Regions from separate parts of the Pseudarthrobacter sp. MDT1-56 genome, predicted to be linked through region 3. Evidence: riboswitches for the same ligand, from Rfam matches in the RefSeq annotation. Region 3 holds a riboswitch; each other region holds the start of a gene.

Region 1 (3,957 bases), on a different contig from region 3:
GAAAGAGGGCCGGACCATCGATTCCTACGCCTACTCCCGTGTCGGCTACCACCGCGGCCTGGATTCGCTGCGCCGCAACGGCTGGCGCGGCGTCGGGCCCATCCCGTGGGACCACGAACCGAACCGCGGCTTCCTGCGTGCCCTGTATTCGCTGGGCCGGGCGTCCGCGGCGATCGGCGAGGCCGAGGAACCGGAGCGGATCGAGAAGTTCCTCAAGGACTCGGACCCCTCCGCCAAAGCAGCCATCGAAGCCGAAAAGCGCTAGCCTCAACGCGGAGCGCGGCTTAAAGTCCGACGGCAGGCGTCCACCAGAAGGTGGGCGCCCGCCGTCGTTAATGCGTGCTAGCTGGTCTTGGCCAGACCGGTGCGGGCCATGGCGTCCGCGTAGACGGTGCCCATCTCTTCGAGGTACTGCTCCTGGCGGGCCGGAGTGCCGGCGAAGGCGCGGCCGCTGAGCGAGCGGACCTTGTAGGTCTTGAGGCCGCGGCGCCAGATCATGGGCACCTCGGTCTTGAGGAGCAGGTTCGCGAGGCGGTTGGCCTCGGTGCCGTGAGCCACAATCACTGAGGCGCGGGGCACGACGGCGAGGAACTTCAGCAGCGGCTTCAAACCTGCGGAAATCTGGTCCGGCGTGAACTTGCCGTTGGGCTCGCCCGGGACGTACCAGGGGTGGACGTTCCAGGGCATGACGTACTCAGGGCGCAGGCCAAGCTTCCACTGGACGCCGAGCAGGCGGGTGGCCGCTTCCTCGTCCCCGGCGGTGATGAAGCCAGACTCATCCTCGGTTCCGATGTTGGAGAAGAGGCTGATGATGCGGCACTCGTCCACGTCGTGCATCGGGTCCACATAGGGGACATTGGTGCCAGCTTTGGTCGCCTGCAGCGTGTCGCACAGCTCGTTGACAGCCGCGACGCTAGGTTCGTAGCGGCGGCTCAGAAGCTGTTCGCGGGAATTTTCAGTGGCCAAGGCTGTCATATATTGCTGAGTCTCCTGCGGGATTGGTGAAGCTGCCAGACCGTACGCGGGCACGCCGAGCACCGGGCACGCCAAGTACGGTGTGGTTTGAAAATGTGGTGTTGACCGATTCCTGGTCGATCTTTATTAGTCTATCAAGCCCTGCGAAATGACGTTTCTTCCCGGCGCCTGGTTACCAGAGCCGGGTGGTGGCGCGGCGGGCGCCTTCCCCCAGGGATTCCAGCTTGGCAAAGGCGATTTGCGGGTGCACGCGGCCGCCAAGACCGCAGTCTGTGGAGGCAATCACATTTTCCCGGCCCACCAATGTGGCGAAGCGTACGATCCGGTCCGCCACCAGATCGGGGTGCTCGACGACGTTGGTGGCATGGGAGACGACGCCGGGGATGATGACTTTTCCGTCGGGGAGCTTGGTGTCCTCCCAGACGCGCCATTCGTGCTCGTGGCGGACGTTGGCGGCCTCGAAGGAGTAGCCGCCCGCATTGATCTGCAGCACGGAGCCGATGATGTCCGCGAAAGGAATGTCCGTGGTGTGCGGGCCGTGCCAGGAACCCCAGCAGACGTGCAGCCGGATCTGCTCCTGGGGAAGGTCTCGCAGGGCCCAGTTTGTGGCTTCAACCCTGAGCTGGATGAATTTGAGATAGTCCGCCAGGCTAGGTTCCGGGTTGATCTGGTCCCAGCTTTCGGCCAGCGACGGATCGTCGAGCTGGACCGTGAGCCCGGCGTCGATGATGGCCTTGTACTCCTCCCGCATGGCGTCCGCGCAGGCGTACAGGAGTTCCTCGTCGGTCTTGTAGTACTCGTTGGCGACGCGGGCGCAGGAACCGGGAGAGAGGGAGGCGACGAAGCCGTCGGTCAGCCCGGCGGCGGCCAGGCCGGTTTTGAGGTTGGCGATGTCCGAGCCCACGAGGGCCTGCCCGGTGTAGTGCAGCGGGCCGGCAATTTTCGGCTGCGTGACACTCTTGCGGTGCGCCAGGATTCCGGAGGACGGATCGTCGTAGGCCTCGTTGAACTTCTGCCGGTCGCGCCGGTCCGGGAAGGAGGTCAGCACAATGTTGCCTGGTGTGGAGCGGTGCACCGCGGCGTCAGCCCAACGGTCCACCTCTGTCGGCTCGAGGCCGCCCAGCCGGCTGAAGGAGTAGTTCCACCACGCGCCGTAGTCCACTGAGCTGGACATCGTGTGCCCGTATTCGCCGTCGTTGGGGATACCGATGCCGAGGTCCTTCTGGCGCTGGACGATGTCCACCACGGACGTTTCCAGCAGATCCAGGAACTCGGGGGAGACGCCGTCTGCTTCCTTGGCCTCGTTCGCGGCGATGAGCTCGGGGGTGCGGGGCAGCGAGCCGGCGTGGGTGGCGCGGATATGGTCGGTGTTGTGGCGCATGGGGCGCTTCCTTTCCATCGGTCCTGGCGGTAGCACCGTTGCCGTCACATTGCTGTGTCCGGGCAGGGTTGCTGCGGCGTCAACGGTCCAGGTCCCTCGGCCGCTCGGGATGGTCAACTCTCACTCAATTCCACCGGGCGGGCTTGCGCAAGTCCGGGCGCCGGAGTTCCGCTGGCTGGACGCACGGTCGCAGGCCGTGCCCGGCGGGAAGTCCATTGGATGGTCAAATGAGCTGCCGCGACCCTGATCGGCTAAACTTGGGTGGTAAGAGCCCCGGACTCTGGCGTTGATGGATCGAGCACAGCGGTAGATTCGGGGCATTCTCATGAACGGTGCTGAGCTCCGGTGACCACCCCGGTGAGTCATACGGACTTTGGCCCGAACGAATGGGGGAGGATCCCATGCCAGCAATCGTGATCGTCGGAGCCCAATGGGGCGACGAAGGCAAAGGTAAGGCCACTGACCTGCTTGGTGGCCGAGTCGACTACGTCGTCAAGCCCAACGGCGGCAATAATGCCGGGCACACCGTCGTCGTAGGCGGTGAGAAGTATGAGCTCAAGCTCCTTCCGGCCGGCATCCTGAGCCCCAACGCGGTTCCGATCATCGGCAACGGCTGCGTGGTGAACCTTGAGGCGCTGTTCCAGGAAATCGACGGCCTCGAAGCCCGCGGCGCCGACACCTCCAAGCTGCGCGTCTCCGCCAACGCCCACCTCGTGGCGCCCTACCACCAGGTCCTGGACAAGGTCACCGAGCGGTTCCTCGGCTCCCGCGCCATCGGCACCACCGGCCGCGGCATCGGCCCGGCCTACATGGACAAGGTGGCCCGCCTCGGCATCCGCGTGCAGGACGTCTTCGACGCCTCGATCCTGCGGCAGAAGGTTGAAGGGTCGCTGCGCCAGAAGAACGAACTCCTGGTCAAGGTCTACAACCGCCGCGACATCGAGGTGGACGAGATTGTGGAGTACTTCCTGTCCTTCGCCGAGCGCCTCCGCCCACTGGTCATCGACAGCACCTATGTCCTGAACACCGCCCTGGACGAGGGCAAGGTGGTCCTGATGGAAGGCGGCCAGGCCACCTTCCTGGACGTCGACCACGGCACGTACCCCTTCGTGACCTCCTCGAACCCGACGGCCGGCGGCGCCTCCGTGGGCTCGGGCATCGGCCCCACCCGCATCTCGCGCTCCATCGGCATCATCAAGGCGTACACCACCCGGGTCGGCGCAGGTCCGTTCCCTACGGAGCTGTTCGACGACATGGGCATGTACCTGCAGAAGACGGGCGGCGAGTTCGGCGTCAACACCGGCCGGCCGCGCCGCTGCGGCTGGTACGACGCCGTGCTGGCGCGCCATGCCTCGCGCGTCAACGGTTTCACGGACTACTTCGTCACCAAGCTGGACGTGCTCACGGGCATCGAGCAGATCCCGGTCTGTGTGGCCTACGACGTCGACGGAGTCAGGCACGATGAAATGCCGATGACGCAGACCGAGTTCCACCACGCCAAGCCGATCTTCGAGTTCTTCGAAGGCTGGACCGAGGACATCACCGGCGCCCGCACCCTGGAGGACCTCCCGGAGAACGCCAAGAACTACGTGCTGGCCCTG
Region 2 (3,957 bases), on a different contig from region 3:
TTGGGGGCCCAGTGCGGGTAGCTGCGGGTGTCGTTGGACGGCACCCAGCGTCCGGCGTCCACGACGTAGTCCCAGCCGAGGCCGGTCCGGCGCAGTTCCTGGAGGGCGGCGAGCAGCCGCTGGGCGTCCTCCAGCCGGGACCCCACACCAAAACTGGCCCGCAGCGAGCCCGACGGGAGCCCGAGCCGCCGGAGCAGGGGGTGCGCGCAGAAGCGGCCGTCGCGCAGCCCGATGCCGTGTTCGGCGGACAGGTACGCCGCCACCAGTCCCGCGTCGTAGCCTTCCACCGAGAAGTTGACGACGCCGATCGTGCCGGTACCGGTGGCGGTGCCCGCGGCGTTGCCAGGCCCGGCGCCTGCCGGAGAGTCGAAGGAGGCACTGTCCGAGAAGATCTGGTGGACCGTCACACCGTCAATCCGGGCAAGGCCCTCAACGAGGAAGGACCGGATGGCGTTTTCGTGCGTGTGCCACTGGTCCGCGTCCAGATCGGCGATCACCTGGGTGGCCCGGGCCAGGGCGGCGGCGCCAAGGACGTTGGGGGAGCCGCCTTCATGCCGGGCCGGGCCGGTGGTCCAACTGACGCTGTCAATCCTGGCGTCCTGCACGGCTCCGCCGCCGGCCAGGTGCGGGGTGCCGGCGTCGAGCCAGTCGGGACGGCCGATCAGAACCCCGGCGCCGAACGGTGCGTAGAGCTTGTGCCCGGAGAAGGCAAGGTAGTCGACGTCGTCCGCGGCGATGTCGATCCGCCGGTGGGGCGCCAGCTGGGCGGCGTCCACGACGATCCTGGCGCCGTAGTCGTGGGCCAGGGCGGCCAGGGCCCGGATCGGCAGGATCTCGCCGGTCACGTTGGAGGCGCCGGTCACGGCGAGCAGGCTGACGCCGCTGTGGGCGAGCTCCGCGCGGAGCAGTTCCAGCGTGGCGGCGAGGGTGGGGGCGGCGATGACGCTGCGGTGCGGGACGCGCTGCCACGGCAGCAGGTTGGCATGGTGCTCAATGTCGAGGTACAGCACCTCGCCGGTGTGCACGCCGTCGACGGCGGGCAGGCACCCGGCCAGCAGGTTCAGGGAATCGGTGGTGTTCCGGGTGAAGATCACCGCATCGTCCGGCCGGCCGCCCACGAACTCCCGGACAATGGTGCGGGCGTTCTCGTAGACCGAGGTACTGATCTGCGAGGCGTAGCCGGCGCCGCGGTGGACGCTGGCGTAGTACGGCAGGATCTCGTTGAGGTAGGCCGAGACCACGGACAGGGCAGGGGCCGAGGCGCCGTAGTCCAGGTTGGCGTAGCGGACGTGGCCGCCCTGAATGAGCGGTGCCTGGATCTCGGCGCCGGTCACGGCGGCCAGCGGCCGTCGGGCTACGGCGAACCGCGCGTCGGGACGGGCCTGGCTGGCGCCGGTCTGAAAGTCAGGGGTGGCAGGAATGGTGGCAGTAGTCATGGGACCTCGCTCGAAAAGGACCCCACACACCGGGGATCCGCGCTTGCCGGGTCCGTTCCGGACCGGCCAGGTCGTCACCCGGGGCACCCCACCGCGAATGGAGGGTTGCCGGCCAGCAAACCGGGGTTTAGCGCTGGCACTCGTGACCTGCTTCGAGCCTAGGACATGCCTGCTGCCGCAGAAAGGCGGGACATGAATGTGAAGCCGTTTGTTACGCGAGGCGCGCGCCGGTTATTACCGGACAGCCCCAAGGCGGATCGTGGCGCGACGATCAAGAGGCAGCAATACCCCGCTCAGGGGTCGGGGCGGCAGCCTCATTGTCGGCCTGGACGCTGAGGCCGAACAGCGTATGCAGCGCCGCCGTGTAGTCGTCCTGGCGTCCGAGGGCGGCGAGCTCCCGGGCGCGGACCGTCGGGGTATGGAGCACGCGCCGGATCATGCGCCGGAGGGCGAGGTTGACGTCTTCAGTCGAGGCGCCCCGGGCGTGCTGTTTGCTGACCCGCTCCATTTCGCTCACCAGGACCTGTTGGAGGTGCTCGCGCAGGGCGACGACGGCGGCATCGACAGCGCGGGCCGCGTCTTGCTCCTCGAAGTGGCGTGCCGATTGCCGGACCAGGGCGCGCGCGAGGCGCAGCGCTTCGGCATCCGCCGGGGGAGCGGCGAGGTGGACCGATTCCAGCGTAATGAGGTCCACCCCCGGCAGTTCCGCCACGTGCGGGTCGAAATCGTGGCTGGGAGCGAGGTCGATGACGGTGAGGGGACGCGCCGCACCCGCACGCCACCGGGCGAGGGCGGCAGCGTCGACGCGGACCCCTGCACCGCTACAGCCAATGACAAGATCGGATCCGGCAACGGCTGCCGGCAACTGCTGTGCGGAGATGGCTCTACCGCCCCTGGCCGCCACGAAGGCCTCCGCGCGGCCGGAATGGGAGAAGACGGAGATCTCGGAACATTTTCGGTTCCTGAGCAGCTCCGCCACGTAACCGGCGTAGGAACCGGTACCGAAGAGAACGGCCGACGTCCCGGTGGTCCCGGCCCGCCTCGTTCCGGCGGCGAGGTCCAAGGCGACCGAAGCGATGGATCTGCCCGCGTTGCTGAGCGAGGTCTGAGCCCCGACATCCTTGGCCGTGCGGGACGCGGCCTGGAACAGCCTGCCCAGCCGCCCGCTGGTGGTTCCGGCGGCCTGTGCGTCGGCGAGAGCGCGCCGGACCTGGCCGGCGACTTCGCGCTCACCCACAACGACCGAGTCCAGGCCCGCTGCAACGGCGAAGAGATGTTCGACAGCCGTGGTTCCCCGGAGTTCCTCGAAAAGGGCCGAAAGGCGGATCGTTGGCAGCCCGGAGCAGAACTGGACTGAATCGAGGACGTCTGCGCGAGCGGCTTCAAGGACCGCCAGGGACGGGACTTCGCAATAGATTTCGAATCGGTTGCAGGTGGACAGGACCACGGATGCTGCGACGGGCGGACTGCCGGTAAGAATATGCTGTGCGAGCCCGGCGGAAGCGGCGTGCAGGGCGGCGGCGGACGCGGGGTCCAGGTCCCGGTACTTCGCCACGAGCACCAGCAGAACGGGGCTGACGACGGAGGTGCCGCGAATCGAGGCTTGATGTGTGTCAGACAAGGCTGCTCTCCTCCCAAAAAGATGCCCTAGTCTTGAGGCCGGCTGTCGGGGCCGGCGTCTTTGACAGAGTCGTACAGGGAGGTTGGGGAATCCTTGGAAGCGGGTTGTTAGAGCAGGTCGTCCAGGCCCGGGTTGAGGCGCTTGAGAACCTCCGAGTGCAGGATGGAGTTGGTGGCGAGGGCGTTGCCGCCGAAGGGGCCGTCTTCGCCTTCGAGGGAGGTGAAGCGTCCCCCCGCCTCCGTGACGATCGGGACCAGCGCGGCCATGTCGTAGAGGTTCAGTTCGGGCTCGCAGGCGATGTCGACGGCACCTTCGGCCACGAGGCAGTAGGACCAGAAGTCGCCGTAAGCGCGGGTCCGCCAGACCTTCTCGGTGAGGTCAAGGAACTCGTCGAGGTTGCCGCGCTGCTTCCAGCCGCCCAGGCTGGAATAGGACAGGGAGGCGTCCGAGAGCTTGGAGACGTTGGAGACTTTCAGCCGGGTGGCGGCAGCCAGCGAACGGCCCATGTAGGCTCCGGCACCCTTGGCGGCCCACCAGCGCTTGCCCAGCGCCGGGGCGCTGACGACGCCGACGACCGGCTCGCCCTCGTCGACGAGGGCAATCAGGGTGGCCCAGACCGGGACGCCGCGGACGAAGTTCTTGGTCCCGTCAATCGGGTCGATGATCCACCGGCGGGAGCCATGGCCGGAACTGCCGAACTCCTCGCCAAGGACGGCGTCGCGCGGACGGGAGCGGGAGAGCTGGCCGCGGATGGCCTCCTCGACTGATTTGTCGGCGTCGGTCACCGGCGTCAGGTCCGGCTTCGTCTCAATCCGAAGGTCGAGCGCCTTGAAGCGGCTCATGGTCTGGGAATCTACGGAATCTGCCAGTACATGGGCAAGGCGCAGGTCATCGTTGTAG
Region 3 (3,957 bases):
GCGCCACCGGTGCCCGGTCGTTGCCGATCTACCAGACGACGTCGTTCGTCTTCCCCAGCGCCGAAAGCGCCGCCAAGCGCTTCGCCCTCGCCGAACTCGCGCCCATCTACACCCGGATCGGGAACCCCACCCAGGACGCCGTGGAACAGCGGGTGGCCAGCCTGGAAGGCGGACTGGCGGCGCTGCTGCTGAGCTCCGGACAGGCCGCGGAGACCCTCGCGATCCTGAACGTTGCCGAGGCCGGCGACCATGTGGTGGCCAGCCCCAGCCTCTATGGCGGCACCTACAACCTGCTGGCGCACACGCTGAAGAAGTTCGGGATCTCCGTGACCTTCGTGGAGGACCCGGACAACCTTGAGCAGTGGCGCGACGCCGTGCAGCCCAACACCAAGTTGTTCTTTGGCGAAGTGGTCTCCAACCCGCGCCAGGACGTGCTGGATATCGAGGGCATCTCGCAGGTGGCCCACGAGGCCGGGGTCCCGCTGATCGTGGACAACACGCTCTCCACGCCCTACCTCATCCGCCCGATCGAGTGGGGTGCGGACATCGTGGTGCACTCCGCCACCAAGTACCTCGGCGGCCACGGGACCGCGATCGCCGGCGTGATCGTGGACTCGGGCAACTTCGACTTCGGCAGGGACCCGGAACGCTTCCCCGGCTTCAACACCCCCGACCCCACCTACAACGGCCTGGTCTACGCACGGGACCTCGGCAAGGACGGTGCCCTTGGCGCCAACCTCTCCTACATCCTCAAGGCGCGCGTCCAGTTGCTGCGCGACCTCGGCTCGGCGGTGTCCCCGTTCAACGCCTTCCTTATCGCCCAGGGCCTCGAGACCCTGAGCCTGCGCGTGGAGCGGCACGTCGCCAACGCCACCCAGGTTGCGGAATGGCTCGAGGCCAGGGACGACGTCGAATCGGTCGCCTATGCCGGGCTGCCGTCCAGCCCCTGGTACGAGCGCGGCCGCAAGTACGGCCCGAAGGGGACCGGCGCCGTCGTCGCCTTCAACATCGCCGGGGGAGCGGAGGCCGGCAAGCGCTTCGTCGACGCCCTCGAACTGCACTCGCACGTGGCCAACATCGGCGACGTGCGCTCGCTGGTCATCCACCCGGCGTCGACCACCCACAGCCAGCTTTCCCCCGAACAGCAGACCGTCGCCGGCGTGAACCCGGGCCTGGTCCGGCTCTCCGTGGGCCTGGAGCACATCGACGACATCCTCGCTGACCTCGACGCCGGATTCCGCGCAGCCAAAACCGCCTGAGCCAAGTCAGCGCCGAATTTCCCCACCTTTGCGGGCATGACGCCGGGAATCGCCGATACTTCGGGGCGAGCCGCCGGACACGACCTTCGAAAGTGGGGAAACTGCGGTGCTGACGCGTACGGCTGTCACATGGAAGTCACAATCTTCGCCATTCCGCCGCCACATTTCGTAGACTCAGTAAAGGTCATGAGTGCCAGCGACAGCCCCGGCTTGCTGGCCGGCAACCCTCCTTTTGCGGCGGGGTGCCCCGGGTGAAGACCTGGCCCGCCGGTCAGCTGACGGCGGGCAAGCGCGAAGTTAGGTCCTCACATGACGATTGCCGTCACCCGCCAGGGTGCACCTGTAAGCAAGACCTCCCACCCCCATGCCCCGGTCCCGGTGGACACTGCCCCGGACGGCGGTGTCCCGGACGGGACGGTTCGGTACCTCCGGATCGGCGACCTTGAGCTCGAATCCGGGGCCCGGCTGCCGGACGTCACCCTCGGCTACGAGACCTGGGGGACCCTCAACGCGGACCGCTCCAATGCCGTGCTGATCGAGCATGCGTTGACGGGGGACACCCACGTCACGCGCGGCGCCAGCGAGGAACCGGGGTGGTGGGAGCAGCTCGCCGGCCCCGGCGCCCCGGTGGACACGGAGGAGTACTTCGTCGTCTCGGTCAACATCCTCGGCGGCTGCTACGGCTCCACGGGGCCGTCGTCGGCGGCGCCCGACGGAAAGCCCTGGGGTTCGCGGTTCCCGCTCGTCACCCTGCGGGACACCACCGAGGCCGAGGCCAGGCTGGCCGATGCCCTGGGCATCCGGAGCTGGTACGCCGTGCTGGGCGGGTCCCTGGGTGGGGCGCGTGCCCTCGAGTGGGCCGTCAGCTACCCGGAGCGGGTCCGGCGCTGCGGCGTGATCTCGGTCGGAGCCAGCAGCACGGCCGAACAGATCGCTTTTGCCCAGGCGCAGACGCTCGCCATCCGGCAGGATCCCAACTTCAACGGCGGGGACTACTACGGAGGTCCGGAACCGGAAGCGGGCCTGGCCTTGGCGCGGCGGATCGCGCACATCACCTACCGCTCGGCAGCGGAGCTGGACGAACGCTTCGGCCGGAACGCGCAGGACTCCGAGGCTCCGCTGGAAGCCGGATCCGTGGCCGGCCGCGGCCGCTACCAGGTGGAGAGCTACCTCGACCATCAGGGCAACAAACTGGTCCGCCGCTTCGACGCGAACAGCTACATCGCCATCACCGAGGCGCTCATGAGCCATGACATCAGCCGGGGCCGCGGCGCCCTCGCCGACGCGCTGGCTCCGGCGACGGCCGAGTTCCTGGTGGCGGCCGTCGACTCGGACCGGCTGTACTTCCCGGCCCAGTCCCACGCGCTTGCCGCCGCCCTGCCGGGCGAGGTTGCCGTGCACACCATAGAGGCGCCGATCGGACACGACGGGTTCCTGACCGAGATCGGCCAGCTCAAAAGCCAGCTCCGGCACTACTTCTTCGGCTAATCCTTCGTCAAAAATCGGTGCCGGGTGTGCATTTTTGCAGATGCGCTCTGCACTAATGGCCGTTGAGGCCACGGGCGGGAGCGTCCATACTCGTTGAGAATGATGCCGCGTGTCGCAAATCACGCCGCGTCCATTGCCCAGAGGTCCATAGGGTGTCGACGGAGACACCGAAGGAGTCGAAATGAGTACGCATAACGCCGCCGCCAGGCGCCCAGAAGAGGAAGACGTCAAGTCGTCCGGACTGAAGAAGGTAGTAACGGCCTCCATGGCCGGCACCGTTGTCGAATGGTATGAGTTCTTCCTCTACGCCTCGGCGGCCACCCTCGTGTTCGGCAAGATCTTCTTCCCCAACTCCGGCACGGAACTGGACGGCATCATCGCCGCCTTCCTCACCTACGCCGTTGGTTTCGTCGCCCGCCCGATCGGCGGCATCGTCTTTGGCCACTTCGGCGACAAGTTCGGCCGCAAGCAGCTGCTCCAGCTCAGCATCATCCTGGTCGGTGTCTCCACCTTCCTGATGGGCTGCCTCCCGACCTTCCAGCAGATCGGCTACTGGGCACCGGCCCTCCTCGTGTTCCTGCGCTTCGCCCAAGGCTTCGCCGTCGGCGGTGAATGGGGCGGCGCAGTCCTCCTCGTCGCCGAGCACAGCCCGAGCAAGTCCCGCGGCTTCTGGGCCTCGTGGCCGCAGTCCGCCGTTCCGCTGGGCAACCTGCTCGCCACGGGCGTGCTGTTCACGCTGTCCTCCACGCTGTCCTCCGCCGACTTCCTCAGCTGGGGCTGGCGCGTGGCCTTCTGGCTCTCCGCCGTGATCGTCCTGGTCGGCTACTACATCCGGACCAAGGTCACCGACGCCCCGATCTTCCTGGAGGCACAGAAGGAAGTCGCCGTCGAGAACAAGGGTTACGGCGTCGCCGAAGTGTTCCGCCGCTACCCGCGCGGCGTCTTCACCGCCATGGGCCTGCGATTCGCGGAGAACATCCTCTACTACCTCGTGGTCACCTTCTCCATCACGTACCTGAAGGTGATCGTCCAGACGGACACCTCCCGGATCCTGCTGCTGCTGCTCGTGGCGCACGCGATCCACTTCGCCGTGGTGCCGATGGTCGGCCGCATGTCCGACCACTTCGGCCGCAGGCCGGTCTACATGGCCGGCGCCATCCTCGGCGGCACCTGGGGCTTCTTCGCCTTCCCGATGATGGACACCAAGAAC

The links. Region 3 has a riboswitch for S-adenosylmethionine ahead of metX (homoserine O-acetyltransferase MetX). Riboswitches for the same ligand answer to the same signal wherever they lie in the genome.
Region 1: another riboswitch for S-adenosylmethionine. It lies ahead of AC50YC_RS10190 (cobalamin-independent methionine synthase II family protein); the one in region 3 lies ahead of metX (homoserine O-acetyltransferase MetX).
Region 2: another riboswitch for S-adenosylmethionine. It lies ahead of AC50YC_RS05970 (aminotransferase class V-fold PLP-dependent enzyme); the one in region 3 lies ahead of metX (homoserine O-acetyltransferase MetX).

The regions. Positions count from the first base shown of each region.
Region 1 is NZ_JBWZCK010000006.1:101,835-105,791, forward strand. Features, by position in the region: gene AC50YC_RS10180 (DUF3151 domain-containing protein) at 1-265, shown strand, start outside; gene AC50YC_RS10185 (uracil-DNA glycosylase family protein) at 343-975, opposite strand; gene AC50YC_RS10190 (cobalamin-independent methionine synthase II family protein) at 1,148-2,356, opposite strand; SAM riboswitch class I at 2,368-2,472, opposite strand; gene AC50YC_RS10195 (adenylosuccinate synthase) at 2,758-3,957, shown strand, end outside.
Region 2 is NZ_JBWZCK010000003.1:210,833-214,789, reverse strand. Features, by position in the region: gene AC50YC_RS05970 (aminotransferase class V-fold PLP-dependent enzyme) at 1-1,436, opposite strand, end outside; SAM riboswitch class IV at 1,471-1,584, opposite strand; gene AC50YC_RS05965 (glutamyl-tRNA reductase) at 1,708-3,057, opposite strand; gene hisN (histidinol-phosphatase) at 3,165-3,957, opposite strand, start outside.
Region 3 is NZ_JBWZCK010000007.1:195,209-199,165, reverse strand. Features, by position in the region: gene AC50YC_RS12020 (bifunctional o-acetylhomoserine/o-acetylserine sulfhydrylase) at 1-1,259, shown strand, start outside; SAM riboswitch class IV at 1,442-1,557, shown strand; gene metX (homoserine O-acetyltransferase MetX) at 1,569-2,747, shown strand; gene AC50YC_RS12010 (MFS transporter) at 2,929-3,957, shown strand, end outside.